Regions from separate parts of the Alloalcanivorax dieselolei B5 genome, predicted to be linked through region 2. Evidence: predicted binding sites of a transcription regulator. Region 2 holds the regulator's gene; each other region holds the start of a gene.
The links. Region 2 encodes PhoB, which activates phosphate uptake and scavenging genes when phosphate is short. Its sites were predicted from a motif close to TGTCATANNNNTGTCANA; they were not measured.

Region 1 (5,821 bases), 780 kb from region 2:
CAGCAGCCCGGATTTACCGCTGGGACGCAGCCGCATGTCCACTTCGTATAGCTGACCGCTCATGGTGCGGGTGGACAGGATGTGAACGATGCGCTGGCCCAGGCGGGCATAGAACTGCTCGTTGGAGACCGGTTTGTCACCGTCGGTATTGCCGCCGGGGGCGGCATCGTGCAAGAACACCAGGTCCAGATCCGAGTTATGGCCCAGCTCGATGCCGCCGAGCTTGCCGTACCCCACCACCACGAAATCCGGATCGCAGGGCTGGCCGCTGTCCCGGGACGGCTTGCCGTGGCGTTCCACCAACGGCTCCCAGGCCAGCATCACCACCTGATTGAGAATGCTCTCGGCCAGCCAGGTGAGATAATCGCTCACCTTCATCAGCGGCAGCACCTGGGTCACTTCGGACGCCGCCACCCTCAACAGGTGAGCCTGCTTGAAGTTCCTCAGCACCTCCATCTGCTGCTCGAGGTCGTCCTCCGCCACTCTCAGCAGTTGCTGGCGCAACTCATCGTCCAGCTCGGTCCGGGCGGGCGGCGAGTACAGCGTGCCCACGTCCAGCAACTCGTCCAGCAACACCGGGTGGCGCGCCAGCCTTTCGGCGATCCAGGGGCTGGCGCCGGACAGTTTCACCAACTGGGTCAGGGCACCGGGATTCTCCACCAGCAGCGCGATGTAAGCACTGCGCCGCAGTACCGCTTCGATAAAGGCCACCAGCCGTGCCGCGGTGACCGCGCCGTGGCCCTGATAGCCCAGGCCCTCCAGCAGCAACGGCATCAACCGGTCGAGACGGTCGCGGCCGATACGCTGCATGTTCTCCACCGCCCGGCTCTCGCGCAGCTCATGAATCAGATCGTGGACCTGCTCCGCCTCCTGAATGCCCATGTTCGCCAGGGTGGCGATGGCCGCCTCGGGCTCCAGCCGCCCCTGCCAGACATCCACCAGATCCTGATCGCTCTGGCGCTCGTCGGATTCCTGTTCGGGATCGGCGATCACCTGGCTGAAGTGGAAGCGCACCCGCTCCCGGTGGCGACGCAAACCGCGTTCGAATACACGCCGTGAGGAAAACCCCATGGCGAAGGTCAGCCGCTCCCAACCGGCTTCGTCGTCGGGCAGACGCTGGGTTTGCCGGTCCGCCACCGCCTGCAGCCGGTGCTCCACATCACGCAGGAACACGTAGGCGTCCCGCAATTCCTCCACCACATCCTCGGGCAGCAGGCCCTGCTCGAGCAGCAGCGGCAGCACCTGGATCAGATTGGGCTGGCGCAGCGCCGGCAACTGACCGCCACGGATCAATTGGAAGGCCTGAACGATGAATTCCACTTCACGAATACCGCCGGCGCCGAGCTTGACGTCCGCCTGCATCCCCTTGCGGTTCACTTCCCGCTCGATCAGGGATTTCATTTCGCGCAGAGACTGGAATGCGCCGTAGTCGATGTAACGGCGATAGACAAAGGGATTGAGCCGCTCCACCAGGCGGGCGCCGGCCTGCAGATCCCCGGCCACCGGGCGCATCTTGATCAGCGCGTAGCGTTCCCATTCCCGGCCCTGGGTTTCGTAGTAGCTTTCCATGGCGTCGAAGCCCACCGCCAGGGCACCGCTCTTGCCCCAGGGTCGCAGCCGCATGTCCACACGGAACACGAAACCGTCGGCGGTGGTCTGATCCAGCGCTTTGATCAGCTGCTGGCCGAGACGCTGAAAAAACTGGTGGAAGCTCAGCGCGCGCCGCTCGCCTTCCAGCTCGCCTTCATGTTCATAGGCGAAGATCAGATCGATGTCGGAGGACAGATTCAGTTCCCGCGCGCCCAGCTTGCCCATGGCGAACACCACCAGCTTCACCGGTTGCCCGTCCGGCCCCGTCGGTGTGCCCTGACGGGCCCGGGCCCAGTCGTATAGCTGCTCCAGAGCGCAGGAAATCAGGGTGTCGGCCAACAGGGACAGGTCCGCCACGGTGCTGTGGTAGTCGCCCTGTCCGGCCAGATCCCGCCAGATGATGCGGGTCATATGACGCTGCCGCAGCCGCCGCAGCACCTGTTTTAATTCGTCCTCGCCGACACAGGCGGCCACCGCCTGTTGCACCTGGGTAACCAGGGACATGGCGTCCAGACGCTGATCCAGGGAGTGCTCGAGCAACCAGGGCCCCAACTCACCGTCACGGATGAAGTGTTCCGCCACGAAGTCGGAACCCGCCCAGACTTTGGGCAGATCGGCGAGCAGAGCGTCAGGCAGGGTATGGCCCGCCTCCTGAAACCGTTGCCAATGCTGGTCAACCAGCTGGGCAAGGTCATCGGGCAGGCCGGAATAGTCCGGTTCTGTCATGGGTGGTATTGTCCACAGCCTCGGGAAACAAGGAAAGGCCCGGTCCGGGCTTTTCCGCTGGCACGCTGGCACGCTGGCACGCTGGCACGCTGGCACGCTGGCACGCTGGCACGAAACACGCTAAACCCGAAGCCAGATCGCTGGCAAACAATAGCGAGCATGTTTGCGCACCCGCGATGACAGCCTTCCCAAACAATCCGCCCTCCCCGTCTCGCTACAGGGTCGGCAAGCATGGCGTGCCAGCGTGTTGCGTGTATGCGTGTCAGCCCAACAGCATATCCGGGGACGGCGTTACCCGCATCACTTCTTCCACCGTGGTGAACCCGGCGGCCACTTTCTGGGCGCCACTGATGCGCAGAGGCTTCATGCCACCGCGCACCGCCTCACGGGCAAGCGACTCGAGATCACCGCCACGATTGACCAGGCTTTTTACCGGCGCCGCCAGCGGCATGGCCTCATACACCCCCATGCGCCCCAGGTAGCCGGTGCCCCGGCACTCCAGACAGCCCACCGGCCGATACCAGCTTTCCGGCTGAGCCATCTTGAACGGCCGCACCAGTTCCCGCCAGGACGCCGCGTCCACCGCCTGCGGCGCCTTGCAGTGCGGGCACAGGGTCCGCACCAGCCGCTGGGCCATGACGCCGGTGACGGCGGCGGTGATCAGGTAAGGCGGCACACCGAGGTCGGTGAGCCGCACAATCGACGAAGGCGCGTCATTGGTGTGCAGGGTGGACAACACCAGGTGGCCGGTCAGCGCCGCCTGGATCGCCATTTCCGCCGTGGCCAGGTCGCGAATCTCCCCGATCATGATGATGTCCGGATCCTGCCGCAGCATCGCCCGCACCCCCTCGGCGAAGCCGACATCGATGTTGGACTGCACCTGCATCTGATTGAAGCTGGGTTCCACCATTTCGATGGGATCCTCAATGGTGCAGACATTGACCTCGCTGGTCGCCAGTTGCTTGAGCGTGGAATACAGGGTGGTGGTTTTACCGGAGCCGGTGGGCCCGGTGACGAAGACGATGCCGTGAGTGTGGCCGGTCATGGCCCGCCAGGCTTGGTGATCCTCCTGGCTGAAACCCATCTGCGCGAAGCTGCGCACCAGCACCTCCGGATCGAAGATCCGCATCACCATCTTCTCGCCGAAGGCGGTGGGCAACGTGGACAGCCGCAGTTCCACTTCGTTGCCATCCGGCGTTTTGGTCTTGAGGCGGCCGTCCTGAGGTTTGCGTTTCTCCGCCACGTTCAGCCGGGACAGGATCTTGAGGCGGCTGGTCACCGCCGCCATCACCGGCGCCGGCAATTCATACACATCGTGCAGGACGCCGTCGATACGAAAACGCATGCGCCCGGTATCCCGGCGCGGCTCCAGATGAATGTCGCTGGCGCGCTGGGAAAAGGCGTACTGCAGGATCCAGTCGACAATGTTGACGATGTGCTGGTCATCGGCGTCCGGGCGACCGCGACCGACTTCCAGCAACTGCTCGAAATTGGTGATATCCGCGCCGCCCTGACCACCGGAGCGACGGGCCCCGGCGATGGAGCGGCTGAGATTGTAGAACTCGATACGATAGCGGCGCAGGGCTTCGGGATTGGCCAGTACCACCCGCACCGCCCGGTCCCCCAGCACCTGCTGCAGATCCTCGCGCCAGTCCAGCCGGTAAGGCTGGTCGCAGCCCACCACCACCGTATCCGCCGACACCTCCAGGGCCAGGATGCCGTGGCGTTCGGCGAAGGCGTAGCTCATCACCTCGGTGACCCGGTCCACTTCCACCTTGAGCGGATCGATGTGATACAGGCTCAGACCGCTTTTTTTCGCCAGCCAGGCGGTGAGCACATCGATATCGAGGAGGTTGTGTTCATTCTGGCGGTCGGCCAGCCGGTATTTCGCCACCACCTGCAATGGATGCCAGCTCTGTTCGCTGCTTTCCCGCGGCGTGGTGGAGATCACGTTGTAGTCTTCCCGGGTCACGCGCTGCTCTTCGAGCAGTTCACGCATGACCCAGCGAACATCCAGCTCGAACGCCCGGGACGGACGAGCCGTGGTGATGGCTCCGATCACTACTACCCCCCAAAAAACCTATCTAATAATTAAGAAGATACTATCACTCTCCCGGGAAATAGGCAGCGGCACTTCATGGAATAGGCAGCAGCGACGGTATCTACTATACTCGCGCCCACTTCAGTGACGATTCCGTGACAGGGTCCCTATGTCCTTTGGCAGCTCTATTGCCGGCCTTTTCGGCCGATCGCCGATACGCCCCCTGCAAAAGCATTACGACACCGTGCACGATTGCGCTTTGGGCCTGGGCGATTTCTTCTCCGCGGTCCGCGACGGCGACTGGGAACGCGCCCGCGAAGCCCGCCAGCGCATCGCCCAATTGGAAAACCAGGCCGACGAGCTGAAGAAAGAGTTCCGCCTTAATCTGCCCAAAAGCCTGTTTCTGCCGGTGCCCCGCTCCGATCTGCTGGAACTGGTCAGCGTGCAGGACAAGGTGGCCAACAAGGCCAAGGACATCGCCGGCCTCATGCTCGGCCGGCAAATGACGCTCCCCCCCAGCCTCGCCGATAGCATGACCGACTATCTGCAAGGCGCCATCGATACTTCCGCCCAGGCCAAGAAGGCCATCAATGAACTGGACGAACTGGTGGAAACCGGCTTCAGCGGCCGGGAAATCCGTCTGGTGGAAGAGCTCATCGAGGAACTGGATCGCCTGGAACGGGCCAACGACGACCAGCAGGTGCAGATCCGCGCCCAGCTGTTCAAATTGGAATCCGGCTTGCCTCCGGTGGATGTGATGTTCCTATACAAGATCATCGACTGGATCGGTGACCTGGCCGACCGCGCCCAAAAGGTGGGCGGCCATCTTCAATTGTTGCTTGCCCGCTAGGGTCCGGCAGACCAGCAGAGGTTCCCTATGGAGTGGATGCTCGAACACAGCACCCTGATGCTGCTCATTGCCGGCGGCGCCGGTTTCTTCATGGCCCTGGGCGTGGGCGCCAATGACGTTGCCAACGCCATGGGCACGTCGGTGGGCGCGCGGGCGCTCACCGTCAAACAGGCGGTTCTGATCGCCATTGTTTTCGAGTTCGCCGGGGCTTACCTGGCTGGCGGTGAAGTCACCGCCACCATCCGCAAAGGCATCATTGATGCCGAGGTCTTCAACCAGACACCCCATTATCTGATCTACGGCATGCTCTCCGCCCTGCTCGCCGCCGGTATCTGGCTGGTGGTGGCCTCCTGGGCCGGCTGGCCGGTATCGACCACTCACTCCATCGTCGGCGCCATCGTTGGCTTCGCCGCGGTCGGCGTCGGCATGGATTCCGTGCATTGGGGACAGGTGGGCTCCATCGTCGCCAGTTGGGTGACGTCCCCGCTGCTGGCGGGCTTCCTGTCCTTCGCCCTGATAAAGAGCGTGCAGAAACTGGTGCTCAACCATGACGACCCGTTCCAGCGGGCCAAGAAAGTGGTGCCCTTCTACATGTTCCTGGTGGGCTTCGTGAT
Region 2 (5,821 bases):
AACCGAGGCCGTCGCGATAAAACGTCAGGGAACGATCCAGGTCATCCACACCCAGGGTGATGACTTTGATTTTCGCTTTCATCCGTCTTCTCCAAGACAGCGGAACAGGAACCCGTGAGCCTGGCTCAACGTCGCCCGGATGTCTTGAATAAATCAGACAAAATCCGCCCCGTCGGGGATCCGCTGTTGTTCAGGGAATCAGCGTTTCTTTTTCCCGGGCATGATGAATTTCATCAGGGTCATGAACCACATCAGCTGGCCGGGGTCGCCTTCCACCTTGATGTCGCCGGCCTGCATGCCTTCCATGAACGCCATCTGGTTCTTGCCGGAGGCACGCAGGGTGCGGAACGCGTAATCCGCGTCGCGGAAATTCAGGGTGATGGTGGGAGCGCCGTGCAAACCGGCGCCGTGTTTTACGCCTTGCGGCGTGAAGTGATACCAGCGGGCCACCCGGCCATCGAAGGTGCGCCATTGCATCAGCACATCCCGGTGCTCCAATTGCTGGCGGAAACCCTCATTGTGGCGGCCCAGCCAGCGCAATCGCCAGCCGAGCAGCATCAAGATGAAACGAAACTTCATTACGCGCTCCCGGCCGGCGGCCGGCCCGGTCAGGGCATCAGGGCCGGCAGTTCCTTGTTGAGTTTGAGCTTTTCCTTCACCGCTTCACCGGTGAGTGCGTAGCCCAGCAGTGTGCCGTCGGCGCCACGAAACAGGGCGGTGACATCATTTTCCTGCTGCGTCACTTCCCACTCGCCTTCGCTATCCGCTGGCGGCGGACAGACCACCACCGGGCAGGCCGGGGTCTTGATGGTCACCGGCATGACGCCGTAGCTCACCGCGGTCTCCTCGCCGGCCAGGGTTTTGGCCAGGGCGCGGGCGCTGGCCATCAGCGGCAGCACGTAGGGCAGCACATGGCCTTCCACTTCCGCGCAATCGCCCAGGGCATAGATGTCCTCGGCGCTAGTGCGCAGGGTGCGGTCGGTGAGGATGCCCCGGTTGGTGCGCAGACCGGCTTCCTTGGCCATGTCGATGCGCGGACGCAAACCAATGGCGGACAGTACCACCTCGGATTCCACCCGGGTACCGTCGGACAGTTCGGTGATCAGGGTGCCGTCATCGCCGTGGTGTACCGCCTGGGCCAGGGGGCCAAAGTGGAAACGCACGCCCAATGTCTCAAGTCCCCGGCCCACCGCCTCGGAAGCCGCCCGCGGCAATAACAGCGGCAGGCAACGCCCCATCGGTTCCACCAGGGCCACTTCGAAGCCACCGTTGCTCAGATCGTTGGCGAATTCACAGCCGATCAGGCCGCCGCCTAGAATTGTCACGCGGCGCTTGCCCTGCAGGGCTTCGCGGAAGCGGCCATAGTCCATCAGGTCGTTGACCGAGAACACCTCGCCCACCGCGTCGCCTTCCAGCGGCGGCGTCCAGGTATCCGCCCCCAGCGCCAGCACCAGTTTGCTGTAATCCAGATGGTCGTCCGGCAGCAGCACCCGATGCCCGTCGACATCGATACCGGCCACATGAACGTGGGTCCGCACCGTGACGTTGAACTGTTCGGCCACCTGTTCCGGCGAGGCCATGGCCAGGTCGTCGGCGGTTTTTTCCTTGGTGAAACCGGTGGACAGCATCGGCTTGGAATAACTGCGGCCGTCGTCGGCGGTCAGCACCACCAGCGGCGTTTCCTTGTCCAGCTTGCGGAATTCCTTGACCACGTTGAATCCGGCCAGACCGGATCCGATCACTACGATGGGCTTCATTGGCGCTCCTTATGTGGTGCCAGGGTGGTGCCAGGGACGGGAATGGCGGTCGCTCAGATTTCCACCATCTCGAAATCATCCTTACCGACGCCGCAGTCCGGACATACCCAGTCGTCGGGGATATCTTCCCACTTGGTGCCGGGCTCGATGCCCTCCTCGGGGAGCCCTTCCGCTTCGTCATAGATGAAGCCGCACACCACACATTCCCATTTCTTCATGTCATACCTCGTTGATCAATATCCCGGACAGCGCCAGGGGCCGGAAACCAGGGGCCCGCTAACGTAGCCACGCCGCCCTGAAAAATCAATGACACCCGCGGATGTCACCATGGCAGTCGGGCCGATGACCTCACCATGACCGGCCCCGCCCTGGCCGACGACCCTGCCAGATTCGTGCCGCTCTCTTGCCCCTCGCGCCACCTTGCGCCATAGTCCACGCCGCCGGTCGAGAGCGGAGTGTCACACTATGCCAAATTCACCTCTGGACGCCGACCCGAAATGGCGTCCACTGGATCGTCTTACCGTACCACCGCTCATCCGCGACTGGCTCGGTGACCCCGGATCCCTCACCGCCCGCCTGCGCCGCCACGGCGCTTTTCATGTCCGCCACAACCGCTCCCTGGTGACGGTCCCCGCGCCTTTCGAACGCGAGCAGTTACACCAGAGCGGGCGCCGCATCGCGCTGATCCGGGAAGTCACGCTGATGCTGTGCGACACTCCGGTGGTGGAAGCCCGCAGCGTCCTGCCGCTGCTCAGTCTGCGCTGGGCCAATCGCAATCTGGCGCATATGGGTGGCCGTTCGCTGGGCAGTGAGTTATACCGTTACCCCGAGGCACACCGGGATCAGGTGTGGGTCCGTTATGGCCTGTCGCCGGCGGGCCGCGGGCCGTGTTGGGGGCGCCAGACCCGTTTCGTGAAAAGGGGACGGCCGTTGCTGGTGGCGGAGTATTTTCTGCCCGCGCTCTGGTCCCTGGTGGGGGAAGAACAGGTCGGGGAACAATAGAAGGAACAACCATGCTGGCTTTCGTGGAACACCGTTATCCCTCGCTGTGGCCCTGGATTCAGCTGATGCGCCTGGACCGGCCGATCGGCAGCATGCTGCTGATGTGGCCCACGCTGTGGGCGCTGTGGATCGCCGCCGATGGCACGCCGAGCCTGAAGAACATTGTCATCTTCGTGCTCGGGGTGTTCGTGATGCGCGCCGCCGGCTGCGTGATCAATGACTTCGCCGACCGCGACTTCGACGGTTCGGTGGAGCGCACCCGGCAACGCCCGCTGGCCACCGGCGCCCTGAGCGCCAAACAGGCCCTGGGGTTGTTCGTGGGCCTGCTGTTCATCGCCCTGATCCTGGTGTTGTTCCTGAACCGCTTCACCTTCTGGCTGGCGTTCGGCGGGCTGGGCCTGGCCATTCTTTATCCGTTCACCAAGCGCTTCACCAACCTGCCCCAGGTGGTGCTGGGCGCCGCCTTCAGTTGGGCCATTCCCATGGCGTTCGGTGCCGAAACCGCCAGCGTGCCGCCCATCGCCTGGCTGCTGTTCATCATCAATCTGCTGTGGACGGTGGCCTACGATACCGAGTACGCCATGTGCGACCGCGAGGATGACCTCAAGATCGGGATCAAAAGCACCGCCATCCTGTTCGGGGATCTGGACAAGGTGATCATCGGCATTCTCCAGGGTCTGGTGCTGGCCGGGCTGGTGCTGGTGGGGCTGCGCCTGGGCTTCGGCCTGCCCTGGTACCTGGGCCTGCTGGGCGCCCTCGCCCTGTTCAGTCATCAACAATGGCGCATCCGCTACCGGGAACGCTGGCCCTGCTTTCACGCCTTTCTTAACAACCACTGGGTGGGCGCCTGCGTTTTCGTCGGTCTGTTTCTGCAATATTTGTGACCCACCCGGAAACGCCGCCGCCCGGCGTAATGGCGCGAGCGGCGGCGAAAAGGTTGGCAAATCTGTCATCAAGATGTCATAAAAAAGCCATCTAATGAGGCTCCCTACATCCGGGCGGGAAAGCGGAAGACCGAACTATGTCAAAAAATCGCATCCTCATTGTCGACGACGAACCGGCCATCCGGGAAATGGTGTCCGTGGCCCTTGAATTAGCCGATTTCGACGTACTCGAGGCTGAAAGCGCCCAGCAAGCCCACGAACGCATCGTCGACGAACGGCCGGACCTGGTATTGCTGGACTGGATGCTGCCCTCGGTAACCGGCATCGAACTGGCCCGTCGCCTGAAACGGGACGACAACACCAGTGAAGTGCCGATCATCATGCTCACCGCCAAAAGCGAGGAAGATAACAAGATCCAGGGATTGGACGTGGGCGCCGACGATTATGTCACCAAACCCTTCTCCACCCGCGAGTTGATCGCGCGCATTCGCGCGGTGTTGCGCCGCTCCTCCGCCGCCGCCGGTGAAAAGGAGATCGACGTCCAGGGCCTGTGCCTGGATCCGGTCAGCCATCGCATCAGCGCCAACGGGGTACCCGTGGACATGGGCCCCACCGAATACCGTTTGCTCGAGTTCTTCATGAGTCACCAGGAACGGGCCTATTCCCGCACCCAGTTGCTGGATCAGGTCTGGGGCGCCAATGTGTACGTGGAGGACCGTACCATCGATGTGCATATCCGCCGTCTGCGCAAGGCCTTGGCGCCTCATGGCTTTGATGGTTTCATTCAGACCGTGCGGGGCACCGGTTATCGCTTTTCGGTAAGATCCGCCCAGGTGTCCTGAGACGACCCTGATACGGATCGGCCGAAACGGGCCTCCCCCTCCGCAACGGCCCTGAGAGGAAGCAACGGCCAATGAAAAGCAGTCTGGCCAAGGAAGTAAACCGCATCATTGTTCTTATCGCCCTGTCGCTGGTCGCGGCCCTGGCGGTACAGAACGTCTGGCCTCTGGTGGTGGGTCTGCTCGGTTACATCGTTTGGAGCACCCGCCAGCTGTTCGCCCTCTACACCTGGCTGATCCGCGAGGAACACACCGAGCCGCCGGACAGTGTGGGGCTGTGGGGCGAGTTCTATACCCGGTTGGAGCACCTGTTTCAGCAGGAACGACGCGCTCAGGAGAACCTGCAGGGCATCATCCTGCGCGCCCAGCAATCGGTGAATGCGCTGGAAGACGCGGTGGTGCTGATCGACAGCCACGGCTACCTGGAATACTGGAACCACGCCGCGCACCGGTTGATGGGGCTGAACGAGGAAAAGGATCTCGGCCAGCCGCTCACCAACCTGATCCGCCACCCCCGCTTCACCGAATACCTGTCCTGCGGCGATTTTCGTGAACCGCTGGAAATCCCCGGGCCGGTGGACGACAACCGCATCCTGCAATTCCGCATCACCGAGTTCGGCGTCGGTGACCAGCTGATCCTGGCCCGCGATGTCACCCGGCTGCATCACCTGGAGGAGATGCGCAAGGATTTCGTCGCCAACGTCAGTCATGAGCTGAAAACGCCACTGACCGTGCTCAAAGGCTATCTGGAGACCCTGCAGGATACCGTGCCGGAGGAGCAGGCCCGGTTACGCCGAGCGCTGTCGCAAATGGCCAGCCAGTCCCAACGCATGGAAGCCCTGGTGCATGACTTGCTGCTGCTGTCGCGGCTGGAAAGCACCAACACCGACAATACCCACCAGGCGGTGACCGTGCATGGCATGCTCAAGCGCATGCGCGAGAGCGCCCTGGCACTGGCGCCGGACAAGCATCACCAGATCGTTCTGGAGGTGCCGGAAACCGCCCGGCTGGTGGCCGACCCGGCGGAACTGGAAAGCGCCTTCGGCAACCTGATCACCAATGCGGTGAAGTACACGCCGGAAGGCGGCCATATCCTGATCCGCTGGTGGCAGGACGACAAAGGCGCCCACTTTTCCGTCTCCGACGACGGCACTGGTATCGATCCGAAACATATTCCGCGCCTGACCGAGCGTTTCTACCGGCCCGACACCAGCCGGGTAACCCAGACCGGGGGTACCGGTTTGGGGCTGGCCATCGTCAAGCACGTGCTGATCCGTCACGGGGCGAGGCTGGAGATTCGCAGCGAACTGGGCAAGGGCAGCGTCTTTATCTGCCATTT
Region 3 (5,821 bases), 700 kb from region 2:
GCTGTCGATAGTGATCGGCGTACCACTGGGCATACTCGCCGCCACCCGCTCCGGTTCCAAACTGGATGGCGGCATCATGGGCGCCGCCTCGCTCGGCGTGGCCCTGCCCAATTTCTGGTTCGGCATGATCCTGGTGCTGTTCTTCGCGCTGACCCTGCGCTGGTTCCCGGCCACCGGCTTCGTTTCTCCGTTTGAGGACTTTAGCCAGGCGCTGTGGTACGCCACTCTGCCGGCCCTGGCCTTGTGCACCAATGGCATCGCCGAGGTGGCGCGACAACTCCGCAGCTCCCTGGTGGAAATCCAGTCCTCCCAACATGTACGCACCCTGCACGCCAAGGGTTTGAGCCCGGCGCGTATCCTCTGGCTGCATGGTTTGAAGAACGTCAGCGTCAATCTGCTCACCGTGGTCGGGCTGCTGTTCAACAAAATCCTCGCCGCCACCGTGGTGGTGGAAGCGGTGTTCGCCATCCCCGGCATCGGCAGCAGCATCGTCAACGCGGTACTGCAGGGTGATTTCCCGGTGGTGCAGGGCGCGGTACTGGCCATGGTGGTCACCGTCATCGTGGTCAACCTGTTGACCGACCTGCTGTGCACTCTTCTTGACCCGAGGATTAACGCATCATGACCAATCTGACGCTATCCGAAGCCGAAGCGGAACCTTTGCCGCACTGGGAAGAGCCGGCGTTGCCAGTTCGCCTGCTGCGCTGGCTGCGTCGCGATCCCCGCGCCGCCATCAGCCTCGGTATTCTGGTGATCATTCTTGGCGCCGCTTTGCTGGCGCCGTGGATCGCCCCCTATTCACCCACGGATCAGAACGACGAACTGATACTGGCCGGTCCCAGCGCCGCGCACTGGCTCGGCACCGACGACCTCGGCCGTGATGTGTTAAGCCGTCTGATCCATGGTGGCGCCAATTCTCTCTATGCGGCGCTCCTGGCGGTTTCCGTGGCGCTGGCTATCGGCCTGCCGCTGGGACTGATCGCCGGCTTCACCGGCGGCTGGGTGGATTCCGCCATCAGTCGCCTGGTCGATACCTTCCTGTCGTTCCCGGCCATCATCCTGGCCGTGGCGGTGACCGGCGCCATGGGAATCGGCCTGACCAACGCCATGTTTTCCGTGGGACTGGTGTTCGCGCCGCAGATAGCCCGCCTGATTCGCGCCCGCACCCTGGTGGTACGACAGGAACTTTATGTCGACGCGGCCCGCTGCTTCGGCGCCTCTCCGGCACGGCTGCTGATCAAACACGTACTGCCCAATGCGGTACAGCCGGTGATCGTGCAGAGCACCCTACTGCTGGCCGTGGCCCTGCTGGCCGAAGCGAGCCTGAGTTTTCTTGGCCTCGGCGTGCAGCTGCCCGAGGTGAGTTGGGGCTCGATGATCGCCCGTGGCTACCTGTACATGTCCATCGTGCCTGAGCAAATGTACGCCCCCGGGGTATTGATCATGATCACCGCGGTGGCCTTCAACGCCCTCGGCGAGTCCCTGCGATCGGCCCTCGACCCAACCACCCAGGGCCACGGATAACCCCTTTTATGACCGCCGTCCATGGCGGTCACCCATAGGGCCGTCGCTGAAGCGACGTTAAAAATGGCTCCCGGCCATTTTTTAGCGCCCCGCCGTCAGAGGCAGGTCGGGGCGCTCTTTGTATTGATCGAGGCCGATGAGGCCGATAAGGAGAGCAAGCAGATGTCCAGCCAGACCCAAGCCGAATTCAATCCAGTAGCGGTCCCCGGTTCCGCCTGGGCCGGGGAAACCGTGGAATACCTGCGCGGTGAAAAGCCATTGCATGAATACCTGCAACAGCACGCCGAGGAAGTGCCCGATCGCCGCGCCTACATCTATTACGGCACCGAACTGACCTGGGGAGAGGTCGGTGACAAGGTACGGCGCCTTGCCGCCTACCTGAGCCAGCAAGGCATTGGCAAAGGTGACCGGGTAGCGCTGTACATGCAGAACTGCCCGCAGTACATCATTGCTCACTACGCGGTGCAGAGCCTGGGCGGCATCGTGACACCGGTGAACCCGCAGTACAAAGCGGCGGAAATCGCCTACCAGTTGAGCAATGCCGAGGTTTGCGCGCTGATCGCCGCGCGCAATCTGTACCCGAACGTGGCACAGGCACGGGACCAGGTCCCGACCCTGAACACCATCCTGACTCTCGCCTATGGTGATTACCTGCCGGCGGCGCCCACCCTGGAGATTCCCGGAGAGCTGCTGGACGAACCGGACCAGGCGCCGGCGGATACCGTGGACCTGAGCCAGGTACTGCGCGACACCGCGCCGCTGGCCGAACTGCCGGCCGCCGATCTGTGGAACGGCATCGGCCTGATGACCTTCACCTCCGGCACCACCGGCCGCCCCAAGGGCGCCATGCTCAGCTACGGCAGCAGCCTGTTCAAAATGGCGGCGTCGTTCCAGGCCAACCGCCTGAAGGCGGATGGCATTGGTCTCGCCATCGCGCCGTTATGCCACATTGCCGGCATGAACATGGGGGTGTACATGCCGGTATACGCCCGACGCACCACCGTGATCCTGGCGCGCTTCGATCCGGAAACCACCGCCAAGGCGTTGCACCAATACCGTTGCGACATGTGGTACTCCATCGCGCCGATGAACCGGGCGCTGCTGGACATGCCCAACATCGGCGACTACGACCTGAGCAGCCTGAGCAATAACCCGGCCACCAGCTTCGGCATGCCGGTAACGGAAAAGCTGGCCGGGGAATGGAAGGCGCTGACTGGATGTCAGATGCACGAAGCCGCCTATGGCCTGAGCGAAACCCACACGTCCGACACCTTCATGCCCAAGGACCGCATCAAGTGGGGCAGTTGCGGTGTACCGGTGGCGGGCAACGAGATCCGCATTCTCGATATGGAAAGCAAAGCGCCACTGGGGCCCAACCAGAGCGGCGAGATCGTGGTGCGTAACCCGGCGGTGTTCAAAGGCTACTGGAAGCGGGACGAAGCCACCGCGGAGACGCTGCGTGACGGCTGGGTGCACACCGGCGATGTCGGCTACCTGGACGAGGACGGCTACCTGTTCTTCACCGGCCGGGTGAAGGAAATGATCAAGTGCTCGGGCTACAGCGTGTTCCCCGAGGATGTGGAAGCGCTGATGCAGGACCACCCCGCCATCGCCCAGAGCGCCGCCATCGGTATCCCCGATGACAAACGCGGCGAGACGGTAAAGCTGTTCGTGGTGCTCAAGCCCGATCACAAAGGCAAGGTCAGCGAGCAGGACATGATCAACTGGGCCAAGGAGCACATGGCGGCGTATAAATACCCGCGTCACATTGCCTTTATCGACAGCCTGCCGGCCACCCCCGCCGGCAAGGTACTGCGCCGTCTACTGAAGGATTAAGAGCCCGTTCGCAGTGGCCGCCGTCATACGGCGGTCACCGTTTCGTCACGCCATTGTCATCGCCGTTCTGTACACCCCAAGGGCGACCAAAATGACAACTGGAGACGATTCATGGCGACTTGGCGACTTCTGGCCACCACCACGGTACTGGCCGCCGCCCTCAGTGCCTGTGGGGGAGACAGCGACAACGACCCGACACCGGTGGATCCGCCGGTAACCACCCCGGAAAGCATCAGCCTGGAACTGCTTGGCCGCTACAAGAGCGGACAATTCGACGCCAGCGCAGCCGAAATCACCGCCTATCATGCCGGCACCAAGCGGGCCTTCGTGGTCAACGCACAGAAAGGCGCGGTGGATGTGCTGGATCTGAGTGATCCGGCCAACCCGGCTCACGCCGACACCCTGACCACCGAAAACATTGGCGAGGGCACCGTGGTCAACAGCGTCGCCGTACATGGCGATCTGGTAGCTCTGGCGGTGGAGGCCCCCACCAAGACCGATCCCGGCCATCTGGCGCTGTATGACGCCAACACCCTCGAGCTGATCTCCACCACATCGGTTGGCGCTCAACCGGACATGGTGACCTTCACTCCGAACGGCCGGTACGTTCTGCTCGCCAACGAAGGCGAACCCAGCGACGACTACAGCGTCGATCCGGAAGGCTCCATCAGTGTTGTGGACATCACCGACCCGGCCAGCCCGCAGCCCGACACCGCGGATTTCACCGACTTTGATGATCGCAAGGACGAGCTGCTGGCTGCCGGCGTGCGCATCTTCGGCCCTAACGCCTCCGTGGCCATGGATCTGGAGCCGGAATACATCGCGGTTTCCACCGACAGCGGCAAGGCCTGGGTCACCCTGCAGGAAAACAACGCTCTGGCGATTGTCGATATCGCCAACGCCAAAGTCATCGACATCGTAGCGCTGGGCACCAAGGACCATGGTGAAGACGGCAACGGGCTCGACGTCTCCGACGACGACGGCGTCATCAACATCACCACCTGGCCTGGTGTCAAAGGCCTGTACCTGCCGGATTCCATCGCCGCCTACCCATCCGGTGGCGCCACCTATCTGGTCACCGCCAACGAAGGTGACGCCCGTGCCTGGGGCGAGGACAATGCTGCCTACTTCGGCACCGAGGACGCCGCGCCCTGCGACGGCGACGTCACCCAGGGCTTCGTCGAAGAATGGCGCGTCAAACATCTGGTGCACGCCAACGGCTTCGACCGCCGCTGCGGCGACGATCTGCCGGCCCACCTGCGCGCCCTGGCCGCCGGAGCACTGCTGAATCCGGAAACCTTCAGCTACTGCAACGCCACCGCCGGCGACCCCGGTGACTGCCGTGAGGACGAGCAACTCGGCCGCCTCAACATCACCTGGACCGAAGGCTATCGCACCGACGAGGCTGGCAACCCGGTCATGTTCAACGAGCAGGGCCTGGAAGACGCCAACGGCGACCGCCTCATGTACGACAACCTGTACGCCTTTGGCGGCCGCTCGTTCTCCATCTGGGACGAAGAAGGCGCTCTGGTATGGGATTCCGGCGACGCCATCGAACAGTTCCTGGCCGGCGAGGAGTGCATGCTGGGCAGCAATCGCGATATTCCGTGCAAGGACTTCTTCAACAGCAATCACGACGAAGGCAACGCCCTGGAAAGCCGCAGTGACAACAAGGGACCGGAGCCGGAAGGTCTGACCATCGGCCAGATCGGCGAAAAGCACTTCCTGTTCCTGGGCCTGGAGCGCATGGGCGGCATTCTGGTGTACGACATCACCGACCCCACCACGCCGATCTTCCAGGACTATCTGAACACCCGTGAAGACTGGACAACGGAAGACCCGTCCACTGTGGAAGCCGGCGATCTGGGCCCGGAAGGGCTGACATTCATCCCCGCCGAGCAGTCTCCCAACGAAGAGGCACTGCTGATCGTGGGCAACGAGGTGAGCGGCACCACCGCCATCTACCGGGTAGAGTCCGAACTGGCGGACTAATACCCGATCCTGCCTGGGGCGACCGCCGGTTCCCACCGGCGTCGCCCCCTATTTCTACCCGCGCACTTCATTAACATCGTATTATTTACTTGTCCGCGCGCGCCACCGACTCATCTTTTAGCCCCAACCGGGTTGCATAATACCCCCAAGAAAGTCAATCATTCTGACCAATGACCCTCAGCCAATCGAGACAGTGAGTCGATGATGACAGAGAGCCTTTCCCCCGAAGACCTGGACGCCACCCTGGAGACCCTCCATTTCGCCTTTCGCGGCCTGGTCGCGGAACCGGACGCCATCCTCAAGACCTATGGCCTGTCCCGCATCCATCACCGTCTGCTGTTCTTCATCAACCGCTACAACGACCTCAGCGTCAATGAACTGGTGGAAACCATGCGCCTGACCAAGCAGGCCATCCATAAACCTCTGAAGACCCTGGCCGAGCAGGGTTACGTGGACGTGCGCCGGGACG
Region 4 (5,821 bases), 580 kb from region 2:
GATCATGCTCGGATTCATGATGCCCCGGTAAAGTTTGCGCTCCATGATCTTGAAGCGCTCGCGACTGACCTGATCCTCCGCCATGGCGTGATACACGAACAGGCGTGGCAGGTAAAAAATACCGGCGAACCAGCAGATGACCGCAATCAAATGAAAGGCTTTCAGCCACAAAAACATGGGGTGGGGCTCCTTGCAGCGAAAGTGGCCCAGTGGCTGTACCGGGCTTCCGGGCGTACACTATAACGGCTTTTTTTCAATGATCACGTCCGGGTTGGCGGAGGGCTGGCTGGAGGGCGTGCTTTTCTGCTCGGGGAATCTAGTGAAGAGAGGACCGCGTTCCGGCCGGCTGTTACGTTATTACTTCTTCCGCACGCGGCGCCTTACGCGCAGGCAACTGGGCACCATTCAGGACTGGAAGCTGCGTGCCGTGTTCTGGATCGGTGCCTTGCTGGTCGGGTTGCTGGTGGTGGGGTTCGCCTGGGCGGTGGAACTGGCTTCGGAAACCTTCAACCGCATTCACGCCTATTCGCCTTACATCCCCGTTGTCATGACCCCGCTGGGGATGATGGTGATCATCTGGCTGATGCGCCGCATGGGGCCGGAAGCCCAGGGTAGTGGGATTCCTCAGGTACTGGTGGTGCTGAAGCAACGCTACCATTGGTTGCGCCCGACCTTTCTGTCGCTGCGGGTGATCGCGCTGAAGTTCGTTCTCACCGTGCTCGGGGTGCTGTGTGGCGCCAGTATCGGTCGCGAGGGCCCCAGCGTACAAATTGGCGCGGCGATGATGTATTCGGTGGGCCAGGTCGGACGCCTGCAGCAGAAATACGTGGATAACGCCCTGATCGTCGCCGGGGGCGCGGCCGGGGTGTCGGCGGCGTTCAATGCCCCGCTGGCCGGCATCGTGTTCGCCATTGAGGAACTGTCCGGCTCCTTCGAGCAACGCACCAGCGGCACCCTGATTCTGGCGATCATTCTCTCTGGCGTGGTGGTGCTGATGATCAACGGCCACTACAGCTACTTTGGCCATCCCCAGGGCGATCTGGAGCTGACCGCCAACTGGCTGGCCATCGGCGTGGTGGCGCTCATCTGCGGCTTGCTGGGCGGTCTGTTCAGTCGTCTGCTGATCAGTGGTAGCCGCTGGCTGACGCCACATGCCGTCAGGCACCCGTATCGGGTAGTGTTTCTCTGCGGCGTGGTGCTGGTGGCACTGGGGTTGCTTACCGGCGGCGCCACTTACGGCAGTGGTTACGAGGAGGCGCGCAGCCTGCTGGATGGGGAGCATGTCGGTGACTGGTCCTTCCCGCTGGCGAAAATGGGCGCGACCCTGGTGTCCTATTTCACCGGGCTGCCCGGGGGCTTGTTTTCGCCCAGCCTGGCCGCCGGTGCCGGCATTGGCAGTGCCTTGAGCGGCTGGTTTCCGGAGTCCTCGGTGATCGGCATCACCGTGGTGGCGATGGCGGCGTTTCTGGCCGGCGTGATTCAGCGTCCGATCACCTCCTTCGTGATCGTCATGGAATTGACTGGCAACCGACACGATCTGCTGTTGTCTCTGATGGTGGGCGCTTTTCTGTCCGCCGCGGTATCGAAACTGGTATGGTCGCGTCCATTGTATGATTCCCTGGCGGAGCGCATGGCCAACGGCGCGGGGATGGCGGCCGAGGGGCGGCGCCCCGCGGGTGAGGATAAGACGGCCTGAGTTGCCGGGCCGGACGGCCCTGCCTATTATTTTCCCCGGTCCGGTGGCTTGAATGGCCCGGGGCTTGGGGCGTTACCTGTTTGGAGCATTCTATGGCCTTGGCCGAAACGGCAAACAAACTCAGGGCGTGCATCGCTGATGGCGATAGCGGGTTGTGGTCCTGATGGCGAAGTGGGGCGTGAAAAACCGGTTGGACGATGTGGTGCTGGTGCCGATCAGCCCCTCCACCCAGCGCCGGCGGCGTTTGTTGGCGGGCCTGGCGGGGTCGGTGCTGTGCCTGGCGTGTTTGGTGGGCGGCGGCGCTCTGGTCTGGTGGTATGGTGTGCCGGGGCTGTCGGTGATCGCCGGCGATAGTAGCGAAGGTGAAGAGGACGGTCCTGCCCGGCGCTCTTTGCACCAAGTCAAACAGGAACTGGATCAGGCCCGCAAGGATTTGGCGGTGTACCGCACCGAAGCCCAGGTGGGGGAACAGGCGCGCGAGCAGCTGCGTCAGGAAATCCGGGCCCTGCGCGATCAGCAGGCGGAACTGGAGCAAGCGGTCTCGTTCTACAAGAGTGTGATGTCCCCCAGCGACGAAGATCATGGGCTGGTGGTGCAAAAGCTGGAATTGAGTCCCGCTGAGGGCGAACGGCGGGTGCGTTATCGCCTGGTGCTGGTGCAAACCGGGGAGAACCGGGACGCCCTGTCCGGCCGTGTCAGTTTCACCTTGCGCGGCAGCCGTGGTGGCGAGGCGTTCACTGCCGATGCCGCCGATTACCTGGAAGAGCACAGTGAGGACAGGTTTCAGTTCCGGTATTTTCAGGAGCTTTCGGGTATCGTAACGGTGCCCGCGGAACTGCAGGTGTCATCTCTGGAGGTGACCGCCACGGCATCCGGGCGAAGGACCGCGCAGTCGGAACAACGACTGCCTTGGTGAGCTTCCGGGGGGGAGCGGGGCGTGCTTCGAAGCGCTCCGGTACAACGATAATCATCAGGAGACAACGGTGTTGGGTCGAGATAAGAAAGGCAATGCACAAGGCTTTCGCGACCACACCCTGATTGCCGCCAGTGCCCGCATCTTGGGGGATGTGGAATTCACCGGCGGCCTGCATATTCAGGGGGAAGTGGAAGGGAACATTCGTGCCGGCGATGAAGGCGGACAGCTGATCATCGGTGAAACAGGGGTGGTGCGTGGCGAGATTCACGTGCCGCGGGTCACCATCAACGGCCGGGTCGAGGGCGACGTCAGTGCCGCCGAGCATCTGGAACTGGCCAGCAAGGCGTCGGTGGACGGCAATGTCTATTACATCATGCTGGAAATGGTGATGGGCGCCCGGGTCAACGGTAAACTGGTGCGCATGGACGAGGAACGGCGTAATCTGCCGGCCCCCGGGCAGAAAGCCGGAGAACAGGTCGAGGCGGATCCGGCGGAAACCGTCTGAGCTATCGAGCCTGTTTCAAGCTGATGCCGGTGAGGTTTATGGCGGTGGCACAAGCCGCCGCCGGCTATTCTTGACTAAAACACTCAGGTATTGGACCATGCTCGCCCTGGATATGAAGTGATCATGATGAGCGAATCCGCACCTATTACCCTGACCGAGCGCGCGGCTCAGAAAGTCCAGGAGTTGCGTGATGACGAAGGCAATCCCGATCTGAAGCTGCGGGTGTACATCACCGGCGGCGGTTGCGCGGGGTTCTCCTACGGCTTTACTTTCGATGAGCAGGTTAACGACGACGATACCTCGGTGGACCGGGAAGGCGTGACCTTGCTGGTGGATGCCATGAGTATTCAGTACCTGGATGGCTCCGAAGTGGACTATGAGAAGGGGCTGATGGGCTCCCGCTTCGTGGTCAACAATCCCAACGCCGCAACAACCTGCGGTTGCGGCTCCTCCTTCTCTGTGTAAATCTTTCAAGGGCAATCTCCGTGCGAGACACCCCTGACGGATCGTCATAAAACCGTCACCAAACAGTCAAATCATTGTCTCCACGGGCATGGATGCTGGAGGCATGATGATTCAGCGACCCAGTTTCCAACGTATGACCGCCGCCGACGTGCGTGCCATGTGCTGGCTGTCCAGACAGCCGCGGGCAGCCCGTTGGGCCCGAGCGGCACGCCTGGTATCCCGCCTTGGTGATGGGCCTCTGTACGTGGTGCTGGTGGCTCTGGTGTGGACGCTGCTGGATGGCATCGGCACGGTGTTCGCGCAGGCGGCGGCGATTGCCTACGTCATTGAGGTGCCGGCGTTCATGTTGCTGAAGAATCTGATTCGCCGTCCGCGTCCGGCGGACAGCGTGGAGGCGCTCAATGCCTTCATCAAACCGGCGGACCGCTTCAGCTTCCCGTCGGGGCATACCGCCGCGGCTTCCGTCATGGCCACCCTGATCTGTGTTTTCTTCCCGGCACTGGTGCCCATGGCCGTGCTGTTCGCTCTTATGGTGGGCGCCTCGCGTGTGCTGCTGGGCGTTCACTACCCCACGGATATCCTCGCCGGCGCCACCCTGGGCATCTCGTCCACGCTGAGCGCGCTTTGGATTCTCGGGAGCGTGTGATCAGGGCAGCGTGAGCTGGCCGAGCACCGCGGCCCGGCTGGCTCCGGTGACCGCCGGCGCATTCCCGGTTTCTCCTTCGATCCTGGCCCAGGCCAGCCAGGCAAAAGCGCCGGCTTCCACCCAGTCCGGATGCAGACCAAAATCCTCGGTGGAACACACCGGGATGTCGAGCAGGGCATGGAGGCGGGCGAGTAAATGCCGGTTATTGGCACCTCCGCCACAAACCAGCAGCCGTTGTGGCGCGAAATCGTTAAGGGCGTTGGCGATAGTGCGGGCGGTCAGTTCCGCCAGAGTGCTTTGCACCTGCCGCGCATTGCCGTCCGCTGGCAGTCGCTGTTGCAGCCAGTCCGCGTTGAAATGCTCACGGCCGGTGCTTTTCGGGGGCGGCAACCGAAAATAGGGATCGGCCAGCAGGCTGCTCAGCAGATCCGGCAAGAGGGTGCCGCCAGCGGCCCAGGCGCCGTTCCGGTCATAGGGCTCGCCCTGATGGCGCTGTATCCAGAGGTCCATCAGGACATTGCCGGGGCCGGTATCAAAGCCGCCAATCAGTTTGCCCTCATCCAGTAGAGTGACGTTGGCCATGCCGCCAATGTTGACCACCGCGACCCTTTGCGCCGCCGCGCCGAACAGCCGCTGGTGGAAGCGGGGTACCAGGGGGGCTCCCTGGCCGCCGAGCACCATGTCTTTATTGCGGAAGTTGCTCACTACCGGGATGCCGGTGCGGACGGCCAGGGTGTCCGGGCAGCCCAGTTGAATGCTGAAACCGAGCTCGCCGGGGCGATGGCGAACGGTCTGGCCATGACAGCCCACGGCATGGATCTGCTCCGGTCGGTGACCGGATTGCGCCAGCAAGGCCAGTGTGGCGCGGGCGTAAGCTTCACCGAGCTGACGATGAACGTGTCCGGCCTGGTCGATCTCGTCCGGGCCACTGCGACACAGCTTCAGAATGTCATCGCGCAGGGTATCGGGTAAGGGGAAGCCCTGATGGGCGAGGAGTTGGAAATCCCGCTTGCCAATGCAGGCCAGCACCGCGTCGATGCCATCGACGCTGGTGCCGGTCATCAGACCAATGTAGAGCCCGTCACCGGACATCGCTGCGTGCCAGGGTGGCGGCTCCGGCAAACAGAGTCATCTGCGAGTTCACGCGACGCACCTGGGCCAGGTACTGCTCCTTGTTCCCCGGGCTGACGCCCTGCGCTTTGGGTAGTGGGACGGTTTGCGGATTGCGATGCACGCCATCAATGCGGAATTCGTAGTGCAGGTGCGGGCCGGTGGCGAGGCCGGAAGAGCCCACGTAGCCGATGGTCTGGCCCTGATTGACCCGCGTGCCCACGCGAATGCCCTTGGCGAAGCCGCGCATGTGGGCGTACAGCGTGGTGTAGCGGCGGCCGTGTTGGACGATGATTACGTTGCCATAGCCGCCTTTGACACCGGCGAAGATCACCTTGCCTTTGCCGGCGGCCTTGATCGGCGTGCCGGAGGGGGCGGCATAGTCGGTGCCCTTGTGCGCGCGGATGGTGTTCAGCACCGGATGGCGGCGTCCCGGGTTAAAGCCGGAACTGATGCGGGAAAACGCCACCGGGGTGCGGATGA

Region 1: a site for PhoB is predicted at 4,501-4,518, ahead of B5T_RS03140 (TIGR00153 family protein). Genes of this name have one in related genera too.
Region 3: a site for PhoB is predicted at 3,404-3,421, ahead of B5T_RS02745 (choice-of-anchor I family protein). Genes of this name have one in related genera too.
Region 4: a site for PhoB is predicted at 3,625-3,642, ahead of B5T_RS18945 (phosphatase PAP2 family protein). Genes of this name have one in related genera too.

Annotation. Positions count from the first base shown of each region.
Region 1 is NC_018691.1:664,401-670,221, reverse strand. Features, by position in the region: gene glnE (bifunctional [glutamate--ammonia ligase]-adenylyl-L-tyrosine phosphorylase/[glutamate--ammonia-ligase] adenylyltransferase) at 1-2,316, opposite strand, end outside; gene B5T_RS03145 (GspE/PulE family protein) at 2,579-4,315, opposite strand; gene B5T_RS03140 (TIGR00153 family protein) at 4,527-5,207, shown strand; gene B5T_RS03135 (inorganic phosphate transporter) at 5,235-5,821, shown strand, end outside.
Region 2 is NC_018691.1:4,813,908-4,819,728, forward strand. Features, by position in the region: gene B5T_RS21595 (VOC family protein) at 1-82, opposite strand, end outside; gene B5T_RS21600 (hypothetical protein) at 199-579, opposite strand; gene B5T_RS21605 (NAD(P)/FAD-dependent oxidoreductase) at 609-1,757, opposite strand; gene rd (rubredoxin) at 1,811-1,975, opposite strand; gene B5T_RS21615 (chorismate--pyruvate lyase family protein) at 2,223-2,759, shown strand; gene ubiA (4-hydroxybenzoate octaprenyltransferase) at 2,771-3,643, shown strand; gene phoB (phosphate regulon transcriptional regulator PhoB) at 3,781-4,485, shown strand; gene phoR (phosphate regulon sensor histidine kinase PhoR) at 4,557-5,821, shown strand, end outside.
Region 3 is NC_018691.1:581,275-587,095, reverse strand. Features, by position in the region: gene B5T_RS02760 (ABC transporter permease) at 1-625, shown strand, start outside; gene B5T_RS02755 (ABC transporter permease) at 622-1,524, shown strand; gene B5T_RS02750 (AMP-binding protein) at 1,687-3,360, shown strand; gene B5T_RS02745 (choice-of-anchor I family protein) at 3,472-5,352, shown strand; gene B5T_RS02740 (MarR family winged helix-turn-helix transcriptional regulator) at 5,554-5,821, shown strand, end outside.
Region 4 is NC_018691.1:4,236,646-4,242,466, reverse strand. Features, by position in the region: gene hemJ (protoporphyrinogen oxidase HemJ) at 1-177, opposite strand, end outside; gene B5T_RS18965 (chloride channel protein) at 320-1,696, shown strand; gene B5T_RS18960 (DUF6776 family protein) at 1,860-2,612, shown strand; gene B5T_RS18955 (bactofilin family protein) at 2,680-3,117, shown strand; gene erpA (iron-sulfur cluster insertion protein ErpA) at 3,244-3,582, shown strand; gene B5T_RS18945 (phosphatase PAP2 family protein) at 3,686-4,228, shown strand; gene B5T_RS18940 (anhydro-N-acetylmuramic acid kinase) at 4,229-5,320, opposite strand; gene B5T_RS18935 (peptidoglycan DD-metalloendopeptidase family protein) at 5,310-5,821, opposite strand, start outside.